2 regions of the Pseudomonas sp. JL27(2026) genome follow, and region 1 is predicted to be linked to the other one. Evidence: riboswitches for the same ligand, from Rfam matches in the RefSeq annotation. Region 1 holds a riboswitch; the other holds the start of a gene.
The links. Region 1 has a riboswitch for cobalamin ahead of AC1Z1G_RS11180 (TonB-dependent receptor plug domain-containing protein). Riboswitches for the same ligand answer to the same signal wherever they lie in the genome.
Positions count from the first base shown of each region.

Region 2: another riboswitch for cobalamin. It lies ahead of cobW (cobalamin biosynthesis protein CobW); the one in region 1 lies ahead of AC1Z1G_RS11180 (TonB-dependent receptor plug domain-containing protein).

Region 1 is NZ_CM167794.1:2,453,312-2,461,184, reverse strand. Features, by position in the region: gene AC1Z1G_RS11210 (type I glutamate--ammonia ligase) at 1-414, shown strand, start outside; gene AC1Z1G_RS11205 (N-formylglutamate amidohydrolase) at 398-1,150, shown strand; gene AC1Z1G_RS11200 (APC family permease) at 1,302-2,651, shown strand; gene AC1Z1G_RS11195 (arginine N-succinyltransferase) at 2,785-3,801, shown strand; gene astA (arginine N-succinyltransferase) at 3,863-4,897, shown strand; gene AC1Z1G_RS11185 (hypothetical protein) at 4,894-5,133, opposite strand; cobalamin riboswitch at 5,144-5,345, shown strand; gene AC1Z1G_RS11180 (TonB-dependent receptor plug domain-containing protein) at 5,440-7,419, shown strand; gene AC1Z1G_RS11175 ((2Fe-2S) ferredoxin domain-containing protein) at 7,434-7,873, shown strand, end outside.
Region 2 is NZ_CM167794.1:3,584,038-3,591,910, forward strand. Features, by position in the region: gene AC1Z1G_RS16430 (magnesium chelatase ATPase subunit I) at 1-521, opposite strand, end outside; gene cobN (cobaltochelatase subunit CobN) at 706-4,515, opposite strand; gene cobW (cobalamin biosynthesis protein CobW) at 4,519-5,598, opposite strand; cobalamin riboswitch at 5,698-5,906, opposite strand; cobalamin riboswitch at 6,139-6,362, shown strand; gene AC1Z1G_RS16445 (CbtB domain-containing protein) at 6,482-6,673, shown strand; gene AC1Z1G_RS16450 (CbtA family protein) at 6,685-7,386, shown strand; gene AC1Z1G_RS16455 (cobalamin biosynthesis protein) at 7,383-7,796, shown strand.

The sequences.
Region 1 (7,873 bases):
AACCGCGAAGCCGCGCTGCGCATCTGCCCGACCGTGAGCATGGGAGAGAAGTCCCAGGCGCAGCAATTCAACCTGGAATTCCGCGCCCTGGACGCCACTGCGTCGCCGCATTTGGCGATGGCCGCGATCCTGATTGCCGGACGCCTGGGCATCGAACAGTGCATGCCACTCACGGCCATGACCGACAAAGTACCGGACGACCTCAGCGCCGAGGAGCGTGAAACCCTGGGGATCAACGTCCTGCCCGCTTCACTGCCGCAAGCACTGGCCATGCTGCGTCACAGCAAGGCGCTGTTCGACGCGCTGCCCAAGCCTCTGACCGATTCATATTTTGCGTTAAAGAAGGAAGAACTCACGTTGACGGATCAGCTCTCACCCGCCCAACTCTGTGAGCACTATGCACGCCTGTACTGAGTCTGCCGAGCTTGGTTTGTTTACCAAGCCGGCCTATCGCTTGAACCTGGAAGCGTCCGAGCACCCGTTGATTCTGGTGTGCGAGCACGCCAGCCGCTACATTCCTGCGCCCCTGAATAACCTGGGGCTGAGCAGTGACGCCGCACGCGAGCACATTGCCTGGGACATCGGCGCCCTGGCGTTGGCCGAAGCCTTGTCCGAAGCACTGGGCGCGACCCTGATTTCGGCCAATTATTCGCGGTTGCTGATTGACCTCAACCGACCACTGCACGCCCACTCCAGCATCCCCGTGCAAAGTGAGATTTATCAGGTACCGGGCAACCAGGTCTTGGACGAAGCGACCCGTCAGTACCGCCGGGAACAGTTGTTCAACCCGTTCCACCAGCGCCTGGCACAACTGATCGAGTCACGTCAGGCACAAGGCCGAACGGTCCGTGTGGTGGGCATTCACAGCTTCACCCCGATTTACTATGGCCAGCCTCGAACGGTCGAAGCCGGCGTGCTGTACGCCCGCGCGCAATCCTATGCCCAGCGGCTGATCGACGGCTTGAGCCAACATGAACTGATCGTGGCCGGCAATCAGCCCTACACCATTGACCCGCTGTCCGACATGACCGTGCCGGTACACGGCGATGCGCGCGGCCTGGATTCGGTGCTGATCGAAGTCCGCAACGATTTGCTGCGCACGCCGGAAGCGGTGCAGCGCTGGGCCGACTATCTGGCCCCCCTGCTGTAACAAGGAAAGGTAAACGCTGTCGTTTGTAGTAACGGTAAAACAACTATAAAAAAGCCGCAGTGAGTCACTGACCCACTGCCCCAGCCACGACACCCTTGCCCGGTGCGTGGCTGATGCACTCGCCGTATTGGCCCACAAGGAGAAATGCTTCATGGACGTTGAAGACTTTGGCTACAAGCAAGAGCTCAAACGCAGTCTGACGCTCAAGGATCTGGTGGTGTACGGGATGATCTTCATGATCCCGATTGCGCCCTTCGGGATCTTTGGCTACGTCAATTCGGAAGCGCCAGGCATGGTGCCGCTGGCGTACATCATCGGCATGATCGCGATGATTTTCACCGCCGTCAGTTACGGCAGCATGGCGCGGGCATTCCCGGTGGCCGGCTCGGTCTACTCCTACGCACAACGCGGCCTCAACCCGCACGTCGGCTTCATTGCCGGCTGGTTGATGCTGCTTGATTACCTGCTGATTCCACCGCTGCTCTATGTGTACGCAGCCATGGCGCTCAATCACCTGTACCCGGAGATTCCCAAGGTCGGGTTCATCCTGGCATTCCTGGTCGGTGCGACCTTCATCAACCTGCGCGGCATCAGCTTCACGGCCCGGATGAACCTCGTGTTCCTGTTCGCCCAACTGGCGGTGCTGGGGATCTTCCTGTTCTACGCCTGGAACGCCTTGCACGGTGGGGCCGGCCATGGCGAACTGACCCTCAAGCCGCTTTACAACCCACAAACCTTTGACTTCAGCCTGCTGATGCAAGCTGTCTCGATTGCCGTGCTGTCGTTCCTGGGGTTCGATGCCATTTCCACCCTCGCCGAAGAAATCAAAGGTGACCCGGGCCGCAGTGTCGGCAAGGCTGCGCTGATCACCCTCGGCGTGATGGGCGTGATTTTCGTGGTGCAAACCTGGATCGCCACCGACCTGGCAGCCGGCATGGGCTTCAAGTCCGCCGACACCGCGTTTTATGAAATTGCCGAAGTCGCTGGCGGCAGCTGGTTGGCGACACTGACCGCCGTGGCCACTGCATTGGCCTGGGGCATCGCGGTGGCCGTGACTGCGCAAAGCGCTGTGTCCCGCCTGCTGTTCGGCATGGCCCGCGACGGCAAATTGCCCAAAGCACTGGCCAAGGTTCACCCCAAGTACAACACCCCGCACATTGCGCTGTACCTGGTGGCGGTGCTGTCACTGTTGATCTGCTACCTGTTCATCAACTCGGTCGACACCCTGACCTCGCTGGTCAATTTTGGTGCCTTGAGCGGCTTCGTCCTGTTGCACCTCACGGTGGTCAACTACTACTGGCGCCGGCAGAAGTCAGGCCAGGTCATCCGCCACCTGATCTTCCCGGCAGTGGGCCTGATCATCACCCTGGCGATCATGTACAACATGGGCGTGGATGCGCAGAAACTCGGCTTCCTGTGGATTGCAATCGGTCTGGTGTATCTGTTTTTCCTCAACCGCCACAGCGCCAGCAACGCCTTGCCCGATCCGTCCAACAGTTGAACACAAAGACTCGGGCGGGCGCTGAGAGGGTTCGACCGCCCGCCGCTACAACGCTGCAATCGACCGTGATCGTCAGGCCCGGCAACCCACCCTACGGTGACGGCACCGGGCCCTTTGAAACAGGAGTGCACCCATGCTGGCTTTGCGTCCAGTTCAGTTAACCGACTTGCCCCAGTTGCAGCAACTTGCGCGCGACAGCCTCGTGGGCGTCACCTCCCTGCCAGACGATACCGAGCAACTGCGCGAAAAAATTCTCGCGTCCTGCGCCTCATTCGACAACGAGGCGCAGAGCAATGGGCAGGAAAACTACTTCTTCGTCCTTGAGGACCTCGCCGCACAGCGCTTGCGTGGCTGCTCGGAAATCCTCGCGACCGCCGGTTTCTCCGAACCCTTCTACAGCCTGCGCAACCGGATGTTCACCAGCACCTCCCGTGAACTGAACATCCAGCACGGCGTGCCGGCGCTGTCGTTGTGTCACGACCTCAGCGGCCACACCTTGCTGCGCGGTTTTCATGTGGACACGGCACTGGTCGGCTCGGCGCATGCCCAAATGCTTTCACGGGCCCGGCTGTTGTTCATTGCCGCCCACCCCAAACGGTTTGCCGACGCGGTGATCACCGAAATCGTCGGCTACAGCGACGAGCACGGCCAGTCGCCCTTCTGGGACGCCCTGGGCAAGCACTTCTTCGACCTGCCCTATGTCGAGGCCGAGCGCCTGTGCGGTTTGCAGAGCCGGACCTTTCTCGCCGAGTTGATGCCGCACTATCCGATTTACGTGCCCATGCTGCCGCAGAGCGCCCAGGACTGTATCGGCAAGGTCCATCCCGATGGCCAGGAAGCCTTCGACATCCTTGAACGTGAAGGCTTCGAGACCAACAGCTACGTCGATCTGTTCGACGCCGGCCCGACGCTCTATGCCCGCACCTCGAGCATTCGTTCCGTCGCCCACAGCCAGACCGCAGTCGCTCGACTGTCGGCCACCCGCACGAGCGGCAGCCCGTATCTGGTGAGCAACGACTTGCTGCCGGGCTATCGCGCGATCGTTGCTGAACTGGCCTGGCTGCCCGGCCAACCGGTGCCGCTCGATGCGCAGATGCTTGAAGCCTTGCACGTCAAGGATGGCGGCCAGGTCCGGCTGATTGCCCTATGAATCAGCCCCTGCACCGCACCGAACCACAGCGCCCGGACGGGCGCGATGAAGGAGCTGCATGATGATCGTACGTCCGGTTCGCGTGACCGATATCCCGGCCTTGATGGCACTGGCACAACGGGCGGGGCCGGGGCTTACCACCCTGCCGGCCAACGAAGAGCGCCTGGGCCATCGGGTGCGCTGGGCCCAGCGCACTTTCGCCGAACAGGTCGAGCGGGCCGATGCGGATTACCTGTTCGTGCTCGAGGACGACGATCAGCAAGTCATCGGCATCAGTGCCCTGACGGGGGCTGTCGGCCTGCGTGAGCCCTGGTACAACTATCGCCTGGGCATGACCATCAGTTCATCGCCCGACCTGGGTATCCAGCGACAGATTCCGACGCTGTTCCTCAACAACGAAATGACCGGCCAATCGGAGATCTGCTCGCTGTTCCTGCGCCCCGACCAACGCGTGGGTCATAACGGCCGCTTGTTGTCGCTGGGACGGTTGCTGTTCGTGGCCGAATTCCCGCACCTGTTCGGCAAAAAACTCATCGCCGAACTGCGCGGACGCGCCGATGAACATGGCTGCTCGCCGTTCTGGGACAGTGTGGGCCGGCATTTCTTCAAGATGGATTTCAGCCAGGCCGATCATCTCTCGGGCCTGGGCAACAAGCCGTTCATTGCCGAATTGATGCCACGCCAGCCGCTCTACACCTGCCTGCTCACCGAACAGGCGCAGGCCGTGATCGGCAAGGCTCACAGCAACACCGAACCTGCGATGAAGATCCTCAACGCGGAGGGGTTTTCCCATGAGGGCTACATCGACATCTTTGACGGTGGCCCGGTGATCGAAGCCCAGGTTTCGAACGTGCGCACCGTGCGTGACAGCCGGACGCTGACGCTGGCCGTCGGCATGCCTGACGACGAAGCACCGATGTGGTTGATCCACAACCGGCGCCTGGAGAACTGCCGAATCACCGTGGCTCAAGCGCGGCTGGTCGGCGGGCATCTGCTGGTGGACCGCCTGACCGCCAAACGCCTGCAACTGCAACCCGGCAATTCAGTGCGCGCCGTCCCCTTGCTCAAACAGCAGCAACACGCCGCTGCGGCCTAGTCAGTGAGCGTGAAGGCATCATCCGGCGGCACGTGGCAACCATTGGCCAGGCGGTTGGTTTCGTTGGCCATCCCCACCACGGCCTGCCATTCGCCGAACAGGTCGCCCGTCAGCCCCTCCTTGCGCGCCACCGCACGCACATCGGCGCAGTATTGGGTGAGGATGCTCCTTGATTTGAAGGGAGCGAGTGAATACAGGCACCGCTCATCGGCCTGCCGAAGTTGACGAACGGTCATGCGAGTGTTCAGATGCCGCCCAGTTTCAGGTGCCTCATGCCGCCGTGCATGAGGTGAAACGGGAAACCGGTGCGCCCCTCAAGGGTCAGTCCGGTGCTGCCCCCGCAACGGTAAGCGAGTGACGCGTTCGATACACCACTGGGCCCAGGCCCGGGAAGGTGAACGTGTCCAGCCTCGCAAGCCCGGAGACCGGCCTGGAATTTCTGTTTGGCAAACCTGCGGTGGGCGGGCATGGGCCGGTATTGGCGCGTGTCCGGTACTTTCTCCTGCGTGCTTCTGCGAAGATTTTTTTCGAGAAGACCAACAATGACTCAGATTCAATCCCTTTACGCTCAGGACACTCGTCCTGCGCTGTTCGGCGCCTGTAGCGCCCTGCTCGGCTGCCTGTTCAGCCCGGCACTGCTGGCCGGTGAAACGGCCCTGACCCTCGACCAGCAAAGGGTCAGCGCACCCTCGGTGGAATCCACCACGGTCGCCGACATGGCGCGCTTTGGCAGCAAGGTCGAAATCATCAATCGCGAGCAGATCGAACGCGCCGGCCCCAGCGCCGACATCAGCCGCGTGTTGCAGATGTCCGTCCCCGGCCTGTACGTCGCGCCGAAAAATGGCCCCTTCGACTACGGCACGTACTCGCTGCTGGGCGGGCGCAACGACGACACCTTGATTTTGCTCGACGGTGTGCGCCTGAACAATCGCCTGTACGGCGGTCTCTACCTCGACACCCTGCCGGCCAACGCCATCGAGCGCATCGAAGTGCTCAAGGGTGGACAAAGCCTGTTGTTCGGCACCCAGGCCGTCGCCGGGGTGATCAACATCGTCACCCGTAGCGCCCAGACTCGTGAAGCATCCGGTGAAGTGAACCTGGGCCTGGACAGTTTCATGGGCCGCAGCGGCGACGCTCGCGCCGAAAATATTTTCAGCAACGGTTTCGGCGACCTCGGTTTGCTGGCGTACGTCAGCCACAACGTTTCCGACGGCTATCAGCCGTACCGCAGCAAAGACATGAGCAGCACCGTCAGCGACAAAAAGCGCTCCTACGAAGTCACCACCCTCGGCGCCAAGGCGACCCAGGCCTTCGGTGAGGATTCGCGGCTGGAACTGTTCTACCAATACGCCGACGCCAACCTGGATTTCGCCCGCCCCACCCACAACAAAAAGACCACCAATGACCGGGTGCAGCAGATCGCCACCGCGACCTTCGAACAGCGCCTGAGCGAACAACTGAGCTACTTCATCAAGGGCCACGTCAACGATTGGGACACCCGCTACACCCGCATCAACAACCTGCCCGGTGGCGGCACTCGCGTGGTGAACGACAACGATTACTGGGGTTTCACCGACTGGGGCGTGCAAGCCGAAGGCAAGGCGCAATTGCCGGGCGGCCATGTGCTGGTGTTCGGCTCGGACAACCAATGGTTCAAGGGCCAGGACGATGTGCTGGTGATCGACAACAACAAAGCCCAGGCCCACGCCCTGTACACCCAACTGCGGCCGGTGATCGACGCCCTGCCCGACTGGCACCCGAGCATCGGCGTGCGTCACGAAAGCATGAGTGGCGGCGACAGCGCGACCGTGGGCATGCTCACCTCGTTGTATGACCTGACTGACCACTGGCAACTGCGCGGCCAGTTCGGCACCGCTTACAAACTGCCAAACGCCGAGCAACTGTTCGTCAACGAGCCGGGGGATGAGATGGGTAACCGCAACCTCAAACCCGAGAAAAGCCGCAACGCCGAGCTGGGCCTGGACTATCAGGGCACACTGCTGGACCGCGAATTCAGCGCGAGCGTCACCGGGTTCAGGCGCGACATCACCGACCTGATCACCCTTGACGGCGCGCAGTGGACCAACGGTGAAGGCGAGATCAACGTCCGGGGCGTCGAGGCCGATGCCAAATGGCAGCTCGACGACCGCTGGAACCTCTCGGCGGACATGACCCGCAACCTTGTCGAATCACGTAATGGCGTGACCCTCAGCAACATCCCGAGTTTCTTCGCCCGCTCGCGCCTGGGGTTTGAGTCGGACGACCGGAGGTGGGGCGCCGGCGGTGCGATTCGCTACATCCGCAACGTGGTCAGCTCGCGGGACATCGATTACGGCCATTACTCGGTGGTCGACGCCGATGCCTATCGCTACCTCGATAACGCTCACCAGCATCGCGTGAGCCTGCTGGTGGAAAACCTGTTCGACCGTGACTACGCCACCAGCATGACCACCGGCAGCCCTCAGGTAGAAAACCTCGGACGGCCCTTCACCAGCGAAGTCCGTTACACGTACCGGTTTTGAGGGGGAAATCCGACATGCACAGCGATTATCAAGACGTCCTGTTCGTCGGCCCCGGGCTGGCCAGCGGGGCCACGGGCGAAGCCTTCCGTCGTGATCTTCAAGCGCTGCACACTGACGCAGGCAGCACACAGGTCATTGACACCCTCGACGGTTTCGAAGACCTGTGGCGCGCACTGCGCCAACCGGGGGCGGGCAATCGCCTGGTGGTCGACCTTGAACCGACCTCGGACGGCGCCTACCTGGACTGGCTACGCGATGAACTTGGGCGCATCGCCCGGGAACACCCGCAAGCGCCGCGCTTCTGGGTCACCGGATCGGCACTCGGGCGCCGGGGGCTGGATGCCCGTGCGGCATGGGCCAGTATCGGGCAGACCGAGCGCCATTTGCCGTGCGACAACGTCAGCGCGGTGCCGAGCGATCCGGGCTGGTCGACAATCCCTGATCACGCCCGCCA
Region 2 (7,873 bases), 1.1 Mb from region 1:
GCGGTGTGCCCGCTCAGTGCAACGTTCAAACCAAAGCGGTCAAGCAGTTGCGGGCGCAACTCGCCTTCTTCCGGGTTCATGGTGCCGATCAGGACAAACCGCGCCGAATGCCGATGGGAAATACCGTCACGCTCGATCAGGTTGGTGCCGCTGGCAGCCACGTCGAGCAGCAAATCAACCAGGTGATCGGGCAGCAAATTCACTTCGTCGACGTACAACACGCCCCCGTCGGCCTTGGCCAGAACACCGGGGGAAAACTGTGCCCGGCCTTCGCCCAGCGCGGCGTCCAGGTCCAGGGTGCCAACCAGCCGTTCCTCGGTCGCGCCCAAGGGCAAGGTGACGAACTGCCCGCTGGCGAGCAGGTCCGCCAGGCCGCGGGCCAATGTGGACTTGGCCATACCGCGCGGACCTTCGATCAATACACCGCCGATTTTCGGGTCGATGGCGGTCAGGCACAGCGCGAGTTTCAGGGCATCGGCGCCGACCACGGCGGACAGCGGGAAATGCGGGGTGTCGGTCATTGTGCTCATCTCGGTCATGGTCGGTGCTTGCGTTGTGGCCAGGGAGCTTGCTCCCGCTCGAGCGCGAAGCGCTCGCAATAAAGTTGTCGATTTTAGCCTGAAGAAACAGGCTGCAAGCTTTTGGGGCAGCTGCGCAGCCCAGCGGGAGCAAGCTCCCTCGCCACAAGTGCAGGCAGGTATCCGGTTAGCTGTCTTCTTCTATATCCAGCAACAAATTCTCCAGCGCCTCGCGATACTGCCCCGGTGCTTGCCACATTCCACGCTGCTGGGCCTCGAGCATACGCTCGGTCATGTCGCGCAAGGCGTGGGGATTGTGCTGCCGGACGAACTCGCGTGTCGACGGATCAAGCAAATAGGCGTCGGCCAGCAAGGCGTACTGGTGATCGTCGATCAGTTGCGTCGTCGCATCGAAAGCGAACAGGTTGTCGACCGTGGCCGCCAACTCGAACGCCCCTTTGTAACCGTGACGCTTGACCCCTTCGATCCACTTCGGGTTGGCCGCGCGGGAGCGAATCACCCGGTTCAGTTCTTCCTTCAACGTGCGAATCTTCGGCAAGTCCGGCTGACTGTGGTCGCCATGGTAGCTTGCCGCCGTTTCGCCGCTGAGGCTTTCGACGGCCGCAAGCATGCCGCCCTGAAACTGGTAATAGTCATTGGAATCGAGCAGGTCATGCTCGCGGTTGTCCTGATTTTGCAACACCGCCTGAACCTGGCTCAACCGCTGGGCGAACTGCTGACGGGCAGCGGTGCCCTCGTCGGAACCGCCGTAAGCGTAACCGCCCCAGTTCAGGTAAACCTCGGCCAGGTCCTCTCGACTCTGCCACAAACGCCCGTCGATGGCGCCCTGCACACCCGCGCCATAAGCCCCGGGCTTGGCCCCGAAAATCCGCCATCCGGCCTGACGCCCGGCCGCCTCTGCATCCAGCCCGGACTGCATCAGCGCTTCACGCTCGGCGCGAACCTTGGCCGCCAGCGGGTTCATATCGTCAGGTTCGTCCAGCGCGGCCACCGCTTGCACCGCTGCATCGAACAGCCGAATCAGGTTGGCGAACGCATCGCGGAAAAAACCCGAGACCCGCAAGGTCACGTCCACACGCGGGCGGTCGAGCAGGCTCAGCGGCAAGATCTCGAAATCGTCGACCCGCTGACTGCCCGTGGCCCACACCGGACGCACCCCCATCAGCGCCATGGCCTGGGCGATGTCGTCGCCACCGGTGCGCATGGTCGCCGTGCCCCACACAGACAGACCGAGCTGACGCAGGTGATCGCCGTGGTCCTGCAAGTGCCGTTCAAGTATCAGGCTCGCGGACTGGAAACCGATGCGCCACGCGGTGGTGGTCGGCAGGTTGCGCACGTCCACCGAATAGAAGTTGCGCCCGGTGGGCAGCACGTCCAGCCGTCCACGGCTCGGCGCGCCACTGGGGCCTGCAGGCACAAAACGCCCGGCGAGAGCGTCCAGCACGCCACGCATTTCTGCCGGGCCACAGGCGTCGAGCCGTGGCGCAACTACTTCGCGCAGGTGGTCGAGGATGGCGTTGACTTCAGACCAACCGGCTCCCTGTGGGAGCAGGCTTTTGTGGCGAGGGAGCTTGCTCCCAAGGAGTTCGGCGTTGGTATTCAGGGTTTGCGTGATGAGTTGCGCAGCGAACAGTTCCAAGCGCTCACGTACGTCGCCTGCCGTGCGCCACAGTTCGCCGCTGACGTCCTGCAACGCTTGAGGACGACGCTCGGTCCAAGGTTCCGCCAAGGCACAATCCAGTGGATCGAAACCCAGTTCAAACGCTTTCGCCAAGGCCCGCAGCAAACTCGACTGCGCGCCACGACCGTCACCCCGAGGAATGCGCAACAGCGCCAGCAAGGTATCAATGCGCAAGCGCCCGGTTGGTGACTCACCCAGCACATGCAAGCCGTCGCGGATTTGCGACTCTTTCAAATCGCACAAATAGGTGTCCAGGCGCGGTAACCAGATCGCTGCATCCGCATCACTGTCGAGCTTCTCGTCGAGCTGCAACTCACGGTCGATATGGGTTTCACGCACCAGGTTGAGGATGTCCCGTTGCAACTCGCGAGCGCGACGCGGATCGAGCAACTGGGCTTCGTAATACTCGTCGGCCAACAGCTCAAGATTGCGCAGCGGGCCATAGGTTTCGGCACGGGTCAGCGGCGGCATCAGGTGGTCGATGATCACTGCTTGAGTGCGACGCTTGGCCTGCGCCCCCTCGCCCGGATCATTGACGATAAACGGATAGATATTTGGCAGCGGCCCCAGCAACGCATCGGGCCAACAGTGTTCGGACAGGCCGACGCCCTTGCCCGGCAGCCATTCGAGGCTGCCGTGTTTGCCGACGTGGATCACCGCGTGGGCACCGTAGGCCTGGCGCAACCAGAAGTAGAACGCCAGATAACCATGAGGCGGCACCAGGTCCGGGTCGTGATACACCGCACTCTGATCGACCTGATAGCCCCGCGCCGGCTGAATGCCGACAAAGGTCAGCCCCAACCGCAGCCCGGCGATCATCATTCGTCCGCCGCGAAACATCGGGTCGTTTTCCGGCGTACCCCAACGCTCCAGCACCGCCGTGCGGTTGGCTTCGGGCAAGGCGTTGAACATCGAAAAGTAGTCGTCCAGCGCCAGGCTTTGCTGGCACGGGCGCAGGTCTATAGTTTCCAGGTCATTGCTGACCCCACCGAGCAATTGATGAATCAACGCGGTGCCGCTTTCCGGCAACTCGGCGGGCAGCGGATACCCTTCGGTGCGCAGGGCGCGCAGGATATTCAACGCAGCGGCCGGTGTGTCGAGGCCCACGCCATTGCCAATCCGCCCGTCGCGAGTCGGGTAGTTGGCGAGGATCAGCGCAATGCGTTTTTCGCCATTGGCCACTCGCGCCAGGTCGACCCAACGCCGCGCCAGTTCGGCCACGAAATCCATGCGCTCGGGTTGCGCTCGATAGCAGACCACATCGCACTCGCTGCGCTCACTGCGCCACGCCAGGTCCTTGAAGCTGATGGGGCGGCTGATGATCCGCCCGTCGAGTTCCGGCAAGGCAATGTGCATCGCCAGATCACGCGGCCCGAGGCCTTGCTCGCTGGCGCGCCAACCGGGCTCGTTGTCCTGGGCGCAGATCGCCTGGATCACCGGGATATTGCGGCGAAACGGCCGTAGGTGCGGCGCTTCGGGGCTGGATTGAGCGAAGCCGGTGGTGTTGAGAATCACCGAGGCGTGCACCTCATCCAGCCAGTCCTCGACCACCGTCAGGCAGCCGGGCTCTTTCAGGCTGGCCAGCGCAATCGGCAACGGGTTAAGCCCCGCGGCTTGCAAACGCTGGCAGAAAACATCGATGAACGCGGTGTTGGCCGCCTGCAAATGGGAGCGGTAAAACAGCACCGCCGCCACCGGTTGCTCAGGTTGCCAGTCGGCTTGCCAGTCACCGAGGACCGCATTGCTTTTGTGCGGGTGGTAAATCGCGGTACGTGGCAAGGTCTGGGGTTCAGACCAGTGATAATCGCGGCCCAACCAACGGTTGGCCAGGCAGCGGTACAAATCCAGCGCGTTGCCCATGCCGCCCTGACGCAAAAAGTGCCAGAGCCGGTCGCGATCCCCGGCCACGACGGTGCTCAGGTCGCTGAGCTCCGGGTCGGGACGATCGTCACCCGGCACCAGAATCAATTGCACGCCGCGCTGCGAGAGTTCCACCAAGCGTTCGACGCCATAACGCCAATAGGCGATCCCGCCATGCAGCGAGATCAGAATCACCTTGGCGTGGCGCAGCACTTCGTCGACGTATAAGTCGACCGAGGCGTGATTCTGCACCTGCATCGGGTTGGCCAGGCGCAGGCTCGGGTAGTCGTCGGGCAACTGCTGCGCGGCTTCGGCGAGCAGCGCCAGGCTGGAGTCGCCGCTGCACAGAATCACCAGTTCGGCGGGGGTTTGGCCTAAGTCGGCAATGTTGTCATCCGAGACGAAACCGCCGGGCTGGGTCCTGAGCAGGTGCATGGGTTAAACGCTGAGCGCGGCGCGCAATTGCGCTTCGAGCAAGGTTGCGTCCAGTTCCTGGCCGATCAGCACCAGGCGCGTGCTGCGTGTTTCGTCTGCGCCCCACTGGCGGTCGAAGTGCTTGTCAAAACGCGTGCCCACGCCCTGGATCAGCAGGCGCATCGGTTTGTTCGGGATGGCGGCGAAGCCCTTGACCCGCAGGATGCCGTGCTGGACCACGAGTTGGGTCAAGGCATCCAGCAGCAGGCTTTCGTCGGCTTGCGGCAGCTCGATGGAGATCGAATCGAAGGCGTCGTGATCGTGGTCATCATGGTCGTCGCCATCGTGGTGATGGTCGTGGTGATGGTCGTGGTGGCTATGACGGCTGTCGATGTGTTCTTCAGAACCGGCGCCGAGACCAATCAACACGTCCAGCGGCAGGCGACCGCTGCTGGCTTCGATGATTTTCACCGCTGGCGGCAGCTCTTCGGCGACTTCCAGGCGCACGCGGGCCAGGTCCGCAGGGCTGATCAGGTCGGCCTTGTTGAGGATCACCAGGTCGGCGCTGGCCAGTTGGTCGGCGAACAGTTCGTGCAGCGGCGACTCGTGGTCCAGGTTCGGGTCGAGTTTGCGCATGGCGTCGACCTGATCCGGGAACGCGGCAAACGTACCGGCAGCCACAGCCGGGCTGTCGACCACGGTGATCACCGCGTCCACGGTGCAGGCGCTGCGGATTTCCGGCCACTGGAAGGCTTGCACCAGGGGTTTTGGCAGGGCCAGGCCGGAGGTTTCGATGAGGATGTGGTCAAGGTCACCGCGACGGGCAACCAGCTCGCGCATCACTGGGAAGAACTCTTCCTGAACGGTGCAGCACAGGCAGCCGTTGGCCAGTTCATACACGCGGCCGTTGGCTTCTTCTTCGGTGCAGCCAATGGAGCACTGCTTGAGGATTTCGCCGTCGATGCCCAGCTCGCCGAACTCGTTGACGATCACCGCGATACGCCGCCCCTGAGCGTTGTCGAGCATGTGCCGCAGCAAAGTGGTTTTGCCCGAACCGAGGAAGCCGGTAACGATGGTGACAGGGAGTTTGGCCAGTGTTTTCATCGGATGCCCTTTGGCAAGGTGGCGGGCATACGGGACGACAACCGGCAGCGCTTGCGCGCGTGGGAAGAGTTCGCCACCGGATCACCCCGCCCGGTTGTAGTGAGAATCTGTGTCGAGGCAGGTCTCCTGGCTGACGGTGTGCCGGTCTTTCGACTGGCGGCTCCTGCACCTTCCCGCGGCTCTGGGTAGAGCCCGCAGTGGCATGGCAGAAACAAAACCGTTCACAGTTGCGGGGGCAGCCGCGGCATTGACCGCGTTCCCTTCTTAGCTTCGGCAGCCGCCGAAGAACCTCGAATGCGCAAGGCTACGCATGGTGTGGGGGCGGGTCAATGTTCACGAACGATCGCAATCCACTGTGGCGAGGGAGCTTGCTCCCGCTGGGTCGCGAAGCGGCCCCCTGCATTCATTCAGGCACATCACATGCACACGATTTGCGACGGCTTCGCCGCCGAGCGGGAGCAAGCTCCCTCGCCACAGGATTTTGTGCAGGCCTCAACTGAGAACGTTTGCCAATTGACGCCTCGCCCCCGCCCATGCTCTCCTACACACTTTGTTACGGGTGCCCTTCACAGGGTGAAACGGGAAACCGGTGAATCGTGTGCTTTACTCAAAGCCACGTCAGTCCGGTGCTGCCCCCGCAACGGTAAGCGAGCGAAGAATCAGATCCACTGTGCCAGCACCTGGCATGGGAAGGCGATTCTTGCAGGTTCGGCCAACGCCAACCCCTCGTGAGCCCGGAGACCGGCCCGCAACATCGAGTGGCTACACAGGCCACGCCATAACAAACCCGCGGTGGGCGGGCGCTGTTTGAACCTCTGCGTGCCTGGCGTGCAGGGGTTTTCATGCGCTCGATTCACCCGCTGACAGTCCAGAGGGAAGCGCCATGTCGATCATCAGCAGTACTCGCCACGCCACCGCCAGCAGCACCGCCACCCTGAGCCAACGTCTGACTGCCGCCATCGGCGCATCGATCCTGGGCGCATGCCTTGTGTATTTCGCCGGCTTCTCGCACATCGAAGCGGTGCACAATGCCGCCCACGATACCCGTCACAGCTCCGCATTCCCGTGCCATTGAGACCTGCCGACATGATCAAGCGTATTGCGCAGACCGCAGGCTTCACCGGGCTGCTGGCCGCCCTTTTGCTGACCCTGCTGCAAAGCTTCTGGGTCGCCCCGTTGATTCTTCAGGCTGAAACCTACGAAAAGGCTCCAGCGGCCGAAGTCCATGAACACGCCGAAGGCGCCATGGCTGGCCACACTCATGACGCTGAAGCCTGGGAGCCAGAAGACGGCTGGCAGCGCGTACTGTCGACCACCGGCGGCAACCTGGTGGTCGCTGTCGGTTTCGCGCTGATGCTGGCGGGCCTCTACACCTTGCGTGCGCCGACTCGCACCTCCCAGGGCCTGCTCTGGGGCCTGGCCGGTTACGCGACGTTCGTCCTCGCCCCAACCCTCGGCCTGCCGCCGGAACTGCCGGGCACTGCCGCTGCGGACCTGGCACAACGGCAAATCTGGTGGATCGGCACTGCCGCCTCGACGGCCGCCGGCATCGCCCTGATCGTTTTCGGCAAAAACTGGCTGCTGAAAATCCTCGGCGTCGCCATTCTGGCCGTACCGCATGTCATTGGCGCACCGCAACCTGAAGTGCATTCGATGCTGGCACCCGAAGCCCTGGAAGCACAGTTCAAAATCGCTTCGCAGCTGACCAACGTTGCGTTCTGGCTGGCCCTTGGCCTGATCAGCGCCTGGTTGTTCCGCCGCAAAAGCGAAGGTCAATACCACGCATGACGGATTCAAGCGCAGCGCCGACCCTGGTGGTCGGCCTGGGCTGCCAGCGCGGCTGCCCCGCCAGCACGCTGCGCGCGCTACTGGATCAGGCGTTGCAGGCTCATCAAATCGAGCTTCAGGCTGTGCGGGCGCTGGCCAGTATTGACCTCAAGCGCGATGAACCCGGCCTGAACGAACTGGCCGCACAACTGGGGTTGGTGCTGACCTGCTTCAGCAGTGCGCAACTGGCGCACTATCAGCCAAGACTCAGCCACCAGTCGGACATCGCGTTCGAGCGCACCGGCTGCTACGGCGTCGCCGAAAGTGCAGCCCTCGCCCTTGCCGAACAACTGGGCCAAGCACCAGCCAAACTGCTGATCCCACGGCAAAAATACGCCCAGGCCACCTTTGCATTGGCGTACGCGTCGTAAAATCCCCGATAATCCCCGCCCTCGATCATGAGCAATCTTCATCTGAAGCCTTGCTTTGACAATTTTTCACAGGAGCC